One region of the Chungangia koreensis genome, then DNA from elsewhere that is predicted to be linked to it. Evidence: riboswitches for the same ligand, from Rfam matches in the RefSeq annotation. Region 1 holds a riboswitch; each other region holds the start of a gene.

Evidence for each region. A riboswitch is a leader RNA that binds a small molecule or an ion and turns the genes downstream of it on or off. The one in region 1 is predicted to bind lysine.
Region 2: another riboswitch for lysine. It lies ahead of ACFOZY_RS15090 (ABC transporter permease subunit); the one in region 1 lies ahead of ACFOZY_RS13200 (Na+/H+ antiporter NhaC family protein).
Region 3: another riboswitch for lysine. It lies ahead of ACFOZY_RS05295 (aspartate kinase); the one in region 1 lies ahead of ACFOZY_RS13200 (Na+/H+ antiporter NhaC family protein).

Annotation. Positions count from the first base shown of each region.
Region 1 is NZ_JBHSEC010000020.1:43,985-47,268, reverse strand. Features, by position in the region: gene ACFOZY_RS13215 (bifunctional metallophosphatase/5'-nucleotidase) at 1-612, shown strand, start outside; gene ACFOZY_RS13210 (hypothetical protein) at 694-819, shown strand; gene yunB (sporulation protein YunB) at 764-1,432, shown strand; lysine riboswitch at 1,488-1,665, shown strand; gene ACFOZY_RS13200 (Na+/H+ antiporter NhaC family protein) at 1,788-3,284, shown strand, end outside.
Region 2 is NZ_JBHSEC010000022.1:80,758-84,041, reverse strand. Features, by position in the region: partial or broken gene ACFOZY_RS15090 (ABC transporter permease subunit) at 5-1,591, opposite strand; lysine riboswitch at 1,755-1,939, opposite strand; gene ACFOZY_RS15085 (cupin domain-containing protein) at 2,037-2,534, opposite strand; partial or broken gene ypfJ (KPN_02809 family neutral zinc metallopeptidase) at 2,548-3,284, opposite strand, start outside.
Region 3 is NZ_JBHSEC010000005.1:193,263-196,546, reverse strand. Features, by position in the region: gene ACFOZY_RS05300 (DnaJ family domain-containing protein) at 248-616, opposite strand; gene ACFOZY_RS05295 (aspartate kinase) at 659-1,894, opposite strand; lysine riboswitch at 1,998-2,180, opposite strand; gene uvrC (excinuclease ABC subunit UvrC) at 2,211-3,284, opposite strand, start outside.

The DNA of each region.
Region 1 (3,284 bases):
GATGAAAGCAGTGATCAAAACTACGATGATGAGTTGATAAATAAGGGACACGAGTTGCTAAAGAAACCCCTATTTTATAACGGAACTGCCATGAAAAAGGAATGGTTCTCCAACTCCAAACTTAGTAGCCTATTTGGACAATCGCTCTTGGACTGTACTGGCGCAGATTGTGCCTTATTTAACGCAGGCATATTTTTAGATGGGCTTCCAGAAGGGAATGTCACCGCATTTGATATTCATCAGACCTTGCCCCACCCGATTAATTTGACAGTTGTGGAGTTGACAGGGGCGGAGCTGAAGGAAGCTTACCTGCAGTCTTTAAATGCAGACTGGCCAGCCATCGAAATTAAAGGACTCGGTTTTAGAGGTTCTGTAATGGGTAAGCTCATATGGTGTAACATGAAGTTAGACGAGGAAAAACGATTGCTCATTAGCGGGGAACATGTTGATCCCCAAAAGGAATATCGGCTTGCAACCCTTGATATGTTTACATTCGGTTTCTTCTTCCCGAGTTTTCAACGGGCACCAAAAATCTATTATATGCCAGAATTCATCCGGGATATCTTTGCAGATTATTTAATAAAGACCAAGCCGGAACCTTCAAAACAATAGGACATAATAAAAACCTCCTTCTCATAAACTGCGGAAGGAGGCGTTTTTTGTGCGATTTCCTCATTCCCGGAGGCGAAGAAGATGGAATATCAGATTGACACCGCTGATCATCCCCGTCCTTATTATTTCAATAGGGATTTTCTTAGTATTCGTGAACACACGATTAAATCCGATCTTTTTGGAGTATGCAAAAGTGCAGACCAATAAAATCGCTTCATTGGTCATAAGCAGAGCGACGAATTCACGTGTCACGAATGTGATGGACGTGAATGATATCATTGAAGAAGTTCCTACGGAATCGTCCAATATGGTCACTACACGTTTCAACACAGAAATTATTAATAGGGTACGTGCGGACACTACCACTTTAGTTCAATCACATCTTGAACAGGCTGAGCAAGGTAATCTGGAGCTTCTGCCTGAAAATGATTATGAATTTGATAAAGACGCAATGCAGGAAAAGGGTGGAATCGTGTTTTATGTACCGTTGGGGCAGGCTGCCAATATTCCGCTTATAGGTAATTTGGGTCCTAAAATACCCATTCGTTTTCACCTAATCGGTAATGTCGAATCCAATATTGGAACAGATATCAGGGAATTTGGAATAAATAATGCGTATGTAGAAGTTTATATCCATATGAAAGTGAATGTACAAATTATCATTCCAATGGCTACAACATCCAGTGTAGTTGAACAGCGTATTCCAGTGGCCATCGGTTTGGTAAAAGGACCTGTTCCACATATCTATACAAATGGTGATAGTTCTAATGCTCCTTCAGTAGAAGTGCCCCTTCCTTTAGACGCAGATCCACCAGAATAATCCTCTTGAATTTTCAGCGGTAAATTGATAATCTTATATACATTGAATTTAAATATGATGAGGTAGAGGCCGCATCACCTAAGAGTAGTACACGTGAGGATGACAACGTTGACCGTGTATGAAAGGAGGCGATGCCGAAGCCGGAATGTTCTAGTCGAGAATGTTGCGGTTGGGGATACTCCGAATAGGAGGATCACTGTCATCCGGACGACGGATGGAGAGCTATCGTCAGTAAGGTGAAACAAGACTTTTTGTTTTTCACGACAGCGATTGGTTAAGGCCGGCTACGGGTATAATGATGCCTGATGCCGGCCTTTTTATTTGGCCTCTTCCTACACAAAAGGAGGAACTATTCATGGAAGGTACTATTTTTTCAATTGTACCGCCTTTACTTGCCATTATAATGGTGTTAATAACTAAACGTGTCATCTTATCCTTGGGGATCGGGATTGTCAGCGCCGCTATTTTGGCTAGCTTATCCCCAACTGGGTTTGTGAAAGACATCTTTGCGTCATTCGCGACAACTTTTTGGGATGATGGAATAAACACGTATAATATATTCATCATCCTATTTATTTTACTTCTTGGAGTTATTACAGCATTTGTCAGCTTGTCAGGTGGAAGCCGCGCCTTTGCGGATTGGGCCGTTAAACGGATTAAGACGCGAAGAGGGGCAAAGCTTTTAACCGCATTCTTAGGGGTCATCATTTTTATAGATGATTATTTTAACGCGCTGGCAGTTGGTCAAATTGCTCGTCCTATTTCGGACAAGCACCGGATCTCGCGTGCAAAACTTGCATACTTTATCGATTCAACCTCTGCACCAATATGTGTCGTTTCACCGGTTTCAAGCTGGGGAGCATATTTAATTGCCTTAATTGGGACGATTCTGGCAGGACAAAGCGTACTGGAATATTCACCTTTGTCTGCTTTCATGTTAATGGTACCGATGAACTTTTATGTCATCACAACCCTTTCCATCGTGTTTTTTGTCGCAATTTCAGATTTTGATTTATTCCAAATGAAAAAACATGAAACATTAGCCCTTGAAAAAGGGATCTTATACGATGATAGTAAAAAGATTCCAGGAGAATTAAAAGAAGAATTTCCTGCACATCAGCATGGCAAGGTCCGTGACTTGGTTCTCCCGATTATCTTGCTGATCGTCTCTACAATCATCACAATGCTTGCAACTGGCTATGTAAATGCTGGCTATGAGTTGAATATTTGGAAAATGTTCGAGAATACGGACGTTCCCCTTTCTCTCTTAACAGGAGGAATCATTGGGACCATTGCGGCTGTAATCTTGTATGTCAGCCAATCAGGGAAAAATGAGACCTTTAGTCCGTCCTTGATCGGACTCGCATTTTGGAGCGGAATCAAATCCATGATGCCGGCAGTATTTATCCTGTTATTTGCATGGTCATTATCTTTCTTGATCACCAAACTTGAAACAGGGGACTATTTAGCCCAAGTAGTAACCGCATTTGATCTTCCGACTGGCTTATTGCCATTCTTACTATTCATCTTGGCGGCATTTATAGCATTCTCTACAGGCTCATCGTGGGGTTCCTTTGGGATTCTTCTCCCGATTGCCGGTGAAATCATGATTACTGCAGATATTGACTTGCTCTTGCCTGCACTCTCTGCGGTATTAGCCGGATCCGTTTTTGGGGACCATGCGTCACCGATCTCCGATTCGACTATTCTCTCTTCTACAGGAGCTGGGAGTAACCACATCGATCATGTCATCACACAGTTGCCATATGCAATTATTTCTGCTGTCATTGCTGCTGTAGGATTTTTAATCTTAGGGCTTACGGAGTCCGTTGCAATTTCTATGGTGGCTGTT
Region 2 (3,284 bases), on a different contig from region 1:
CCTTCTATTTTTCTTTAATCTGTCCAGTGCCGATTACATTTGGCTGACCGACGATCACGTAATTTTCGGGTCCATCCATTTTTCTTTCAACATAGCGAAGGATCAACGTAACTGCATAAGTCATAACGAAGTATAGAACACAAGCAACGAAAAACGATTCAAAATACCTGAAGTTGTTTCCTGCGACTGACTTTGTTTGGAAAAATAGCTCTGTCACGCCGATTACGTTTAATACGGATGTATCTTTAATGTTGATAATGAATTGGTTCCCAGTTGCGGGGAGAATGTTCCGTATTACCTGTGGCATGACGACATGGCGCATCGTCTGGAAATGACTCATTCCAATTGCATGTGCCGCCTCAAATTGGCCTTTATCGACTGATAAAATACCTCCCCGCACAATTTCAGCCATATATGCCCCGGTGTTGATAGAGACGATGATGATTGCAGCTATCAGCCGATCCATATCAATGCCGAAGGCCAAAGCGGAGCCGTAAAAAATGACCATCGCTTGGACAATCATCGGAGTGCCTCGGAAAAATTCGATATATGCCGATAAAATGACATCGACTATCTTAAGAAGAACTCTTTTCAATTTACTTTCTGAAACCGGAGCCGTCCGAATGACTCCAATCGCTAATCCAATCATAGCCCCGATTAATGTACCGATGATGGAAATGAGTAAGGTCATCCCCGCTCCGCGGAGAAACATCGGCCAGTTATCTGAGATGATAGTCACGATCCATTCATAGCTCATGCTTCTCCCCCTTTTCTAAGTGGAACCGGCTTTGCCGGCTTATTATTGTGCTGCTGGCTGGTTCAAGATTGCATTATCCATAATTTCCTGGCGTTCTTCTTCTGAAATGGTAGAAAGGATTTCATTAATCTTTGCTGTCAATTCGCTGTCTTTCTTAACGCCCACTGCAATCGCCGTGTCATCAGCGGATGTCTCGAACCCTTCTTCGAATTCAACCATCACGAAATTGTCATTTGCCGAAGATGCGCTAATCCCTTCAGGACGTTCAGATACATATCCATCGATCATGCCGGACTCAAGTGCTACACGCATTGCAGGAAAGTTGTCCATTGCAGTCTGCTTTTTAACATCTTTGATCTGATCAATTACAGAGTAGTGGAATGTATTTAACTGAGCAGTCACTTTTGCACCGCTGAAATCTTGGATAGACTTTGCATTTTCAAACGCGGATCCTTTTTTTACAACCATTACTAAATCAGAAGTATAGTAGTTATCCGTAAAGTCGATCGTCTTCTTCCGTTCTTCCGTCGGAGACATTCCTGCAATGATTGCGTCAATCTTATTAGAAGTCAAAGAAGGTACAAGCCCGTCCCATTCCGATTTCACAATAACTAATTCTCTTCCTAAACCATCCGCAATTTTCTTTGCGATTTCAACATCATAACCGCCAGCATATTCTGCATTCCCGTCAATTTTCACTCCGCCATTAGAGTCATCCATCTGTGTCCAGTTAAACGGAGCATAACCTGCTTCAAGTCCAACTCTAAATGTATTTTCGTCTGCGGACGCTTCAGGTGTTTCAGAGCCGCTTCCACACCCTGCCAACATCATCATTGCTGATAGTGAAATTGTTGCTAAAACTGCTAATTTCTTTTTCATTATGATTCTCTCCTTGTTGTCATAGTTTTGGTGAATACAAAAAGGCAACCGTATAATAAAAAGGCCTGAGACGAACTCAGGCCTTTGACGGTTACCCAAAATTCCTCTTCTTTCCCATAAATGAGATAGCACAACTCGATCAACTTGGGAATTAATCGAGACAGTCCTGCAGCTCTTAACTGCAGACCCAGCATGCATAATTCGAGAAATCATGCACACTTCGGCGATATTTCCTTCTCCATGGCTTCATCGCTTCTCTGAGCTCTACCAAGGACTGTTAAATACCGCGCCTCTACCTCACCTGTGAAAGATGAGGTTACGTATTCAATTCATTGTGCCCTATTTTAGAATAACAAATGGGACATGTCAACCCTTCTTAGGCAATTAGTCATATCTTCCGTTACTTCACCCACTTATGGCGTAAAGGTCCATCCTCTCCATAGACCGGATCCATATCCGGAACCGGGACATTCTGGATTTCATCGAGTGACTCGGCTCTGCCGTGCGGATCCCGCTCACGCAAGTTATGTGACATACCATTCGGATAAGCGCCGATCACTTCGAAGTCGAAATTGCTTTCCAATTTCTTATGACCTGTTCCAGCAGGCAAAACAATAACATCCCCTGCATCCAATTCAAGGCGTTCTCCATCATCGCCACCTAAAAGCAACGTGGCCTTTCCTGATTTCACTCCTAATACTTCATGCGTATTGCTATGGTAATGATGATAGTCGTAAATATCCCCTGTCCAACTATTCGTCCAATTATGGCGGGCGAACGCAGCCTCCATATTTAAACCGTCGTCAAATACACCTTGATAGAAAATAACCGGCAAATGCTGATTATTCGGAATGTCTCCACGGTCCTCCAAGAAAAATGAACGTACTTGTCCTTCCATTTCCTATCACTCCTTATAAATCATTTGTGTTGAATGTATCCCCATGGTCCAAGTCCCCATACTGGAAGCCTCGATAGAACCATTTCTTCCGTTGTTCGGACGTTCCATGAGTAAAGCTGTCAGGTACTATATACCCTTGTGCCTGTTTTTGTAACGTATCATCACCAATTGCAAAGGCAGCATTCAACGCTTCTTCTAAGTCTCCTTCTTCTAAAAGCCCCATTCCTTGGGCATGATGAGCCCAAACACCCGCCAAATAGTCAGCCTGCAATTCCATACGCACTTGATATTTGTTATATTCTTTCTCACTCAACTTCTGACGCAGCTCTGCCATCTGCTGGGATATGCCCAACTGTGTTTGAATATGATGTCCAACCTCATGGGCAACGACATAAGCCATCGCAAAGTCACCCGGTGCATTGAAACGGTTCTGAAGCTCCTTTTAGAAGCTTAGGTCAATATATAGCTTTTCATCACCTGGGCAATAGAAAGGTCCGACTGCTGATGAGGCACCCCCACAAGCTGTTTGAACACTCCCTGAAAACAAGACCAAAGTAGGTTCCCGATAGTCCATCCCTTGCTCCTGAAACTGATCGTTCCATACTGTTTCCGTGTCCGCCAAGACGACTGACACGAACTCGGCGAGCTCCTGATCCTCTTTTGTTTCCACGTAAGGTTCATTCGCTCCCATTTGGAAGTTATTCATCATTTCTGTTGGGTCTCCGCCTAAAAAGGTGACAATGAGCAAAA
Region 3 (3,284 bases), on a different contig from region 1:
TTATTGAACAAAGGCGTTGCCGCGTCCTGGCTGCTCCACCGCTTCGCTTGTCGCAAAATTGCTGGGGAGCAGATTCCGGTAGCTATTTGGCAACGCCTTTGTGACCAACCTCCTGTTGGCCCGAAGCAAAGCCCACGGAAAGCGAAGTGTCCGGTAATGCGGGTTTTACAGACGTATACATTAAAATTGAATGGGCTACAGTATTTGTGCCAGCACTCTTCACAATAGAAGGGCTGGCACTTCATTATTAATCCCAAAATTTCCGATCGATTTGTGTTTGATATTGCTTAAATACACTACTATTCGTGTTCATGCCCTTTTTCGATAGCATCCGATTCAAATTGGATAGCCGCTTATTGTACTCTGATTCCAAAGAGACCTTCTCATCCCCCTGAGCACGCCGGATCGCATTTCCGATATCATTCATTTCTTTTTGGATTAGCATTGCTTCGTCATCGTACCCTGCGTTTTTCAAAATTCTTGCAGCCATACGCATTTCTTGCGGAAGATGTTCAAATTCATCTTTAGGCAGGGGCTTTCCCATTCCACTTAGATTATCGAATTCGCCCCGTTCTTGCGCCCGTTTAATAAGTTCTTCAATCATTTGCCAATTCAAGCAGGCTCATCCTTTCGGAAACCATGATTTTCCTCAATTATATCATAGACTAACTTCGGCATCCTCAGGAGAAAGACCATATTCATCATGGAGAGCATTTGCCGCTTGCAGCATCTCCGATTGTGGGACGACAACTGATACTTTAATCTCTGACGTACTGACCATCTTGATCGGGATTCCTTCTTGACGCAAGCGGTCAAACATCCTGGCAGCTACCCCTGGATTGGAAACCATGCCTGAGCCGACGATGGATACTTTGGATAACCCCACCTCAAAATCTGCATCTGTATAGCCTAAAACCTCTTTTTCTGAATTAAGAATCCGAATAGTCTCAGCAAAATCCTCTTTTTTAATTGAGAATGATACAGAAGGAGTGATTCCATCCATAATGCTTTGGACGATAATATCAACATCAATATGATGATTGGCCAGCGTAGTGAAAATTTTAGCAAGTGAGCCATTGAACGGAACCTCGTATGTAACTGTAATGCGGACAATATCCGATTCAAAGGCGACTCCCCGAACGATAAGATTGTTTTCCATTTGGACTTCCTCCTTGATCATGGTCCCTTCTTCAGCTGACATACTGGAACGGACGACTAATGGCACATCATAGTTTTTCGCAAATTCAACTGACCGCGGATGCAACACGCCCGCTCCTAAATGGGCAAGTTCCAACATTTCGTCATATGCGATTTCAGATAGTTTTCTTGCCGTTTTAACAGAACGAGGATCAGATGTATAAATACCGTCAACGTCAGTGTAAATATCGCAGCGTTCAGCGGATAAAGCTGAAGCAAGCGCCACAGCAGTCGTGTCAGAGCCGCCTCTCCCCAATGTGGTAATTTCTCCATATTGGTCAACCCCTTGAAAACCTGCAACAATGACAACTTTGCCTTCTTTCAATTGTCGTTCAACCTTTGTGCGATCGATATCGATGATTCTTGCATTGCGGTGGACGGATTCAGTTAAAATCCCAGCTTGCCACCCTGTGTAGGAAATAGCCTCTCCACCTAATTGCATAATAGCAAGTGACAATAAGGAAATCGTAATTTGTTCGCCCGTAGAAAGGAGCATGTCCATTTCACGTTTCGACGGCTCATGAGTAATTTCATTTGCCAAGGAGAGCAGTTCATCGGTTGTTTTGCCCATGGCAGACACGACTACGACAACTTCATGTCCTCTTTTCTTTTCATCCAGGATCCGTTTCGCGACATTCAAAATCTTTTCTGTCGTACCGACCGAGGTCCCACCAAATTTCATGACGATGCATCCCATAAACATTCTCCTTAAGTTCTGAAGAGCAATAATCAGATAGAAAAAGACGGCTTCCCTGGGAAAGGAAAGCCGTCCGGACATGTACAGTCAATAAAGACAGTTCATGTGAGATAGCTCTCCAGAATCAATTAGATTCTGACAGCCTCGCACTTCTTAAGCACGAAGCCAGCGATTTGCCGGTTACAGAACGGCAGAACACTTCGGCAGAGTCCCCTTTCACCATTCTTCACAGGATCTGAACTTCCTCTGAATGGTTACTATTGACCTCTGCACCTCTATCATCACGTAGCGTGATATGATCAGTGCTTTTACGATATCATACCTCGTTGTTTTTTGACAATGCTTCTTTTTTAAAATATTCCGCAACCGATTCAGCGATCTTTTCAGGAAGCCCTGCTTCCCTCAACTGTTCCGGCGTGGCTTCCCTTATTTTTTTCACTGAGCCGAAATGCCTCAAAAGCTTTTGTTTCCGTTTTGGTCCTACACCCTCAAGCTGATCAAGAACAGATGCTACTGCATGCTTGCCGCGTTGTTGACGATGAAAAGTGATAGCAAAACGATGGACCTCATCTTGGATCCGCTGAAGTAAATAGAACGCCTCACTTGTCCGTTTCAACGGTACAATCTCTAAAGGATCCCCGTAGAGCAATTGGGAGGTTTGATGCTTATCGTCCTTTGCCAAGCCTGCAATCGGAATCGACAGACCGAGTTCGTCTTCAATAATTTCCCTTGCAGCTTCAATTTGACCTTTCCCGCCATCAATGATTATCAAATCTGGCAAAGGAAGCTCCTCTTTCAATACCCGGGTATATCTCCTGCGTACAACCTCACGCATCGCGCCATAATCATCGTGTCTTCCGGCGATCTTTGTTTTGAATTTACGGTAATCCTTCTTAAACGGTTTGCCATCCGCGAAGACAATCATGGCTGAAACTGGATCAGCACCATAAATATGAGAGTTATCAAACGCCTCTATTCGAAGAGGTGGTGCAATCCTCATCGCTTCACTTAATTCCTCTACCGCCCCGATCGTCCGTTGCTCCTGACGTTCGATAAGCTGGAATTTTTCATTCAATGCAATTTTCGCATTTTTTGTTGCAAGTTCCAGTGTTTCTTTTTTCTTCCCGCGTTGTGGAATGAATACCTTAGAATTTAATAACTGATTGGCAAGCTCTAAGTCCGTAGTTTTTGGTACATAGATCTCTTTTGGAAGCATATGTTCAGGTTTATCATAGAATTGACCGAGATATGTGAGAAATTCCTCTTCAGGATCACGATAGATCGGGAAGAGCGATACCTCTCGCTCGAGCATTTTTCCTTGGCGCACAAAAAGAACCTGTACACACATCCATCCTTTATCCACGTAATAACCAAAATAATCTCGATCGAT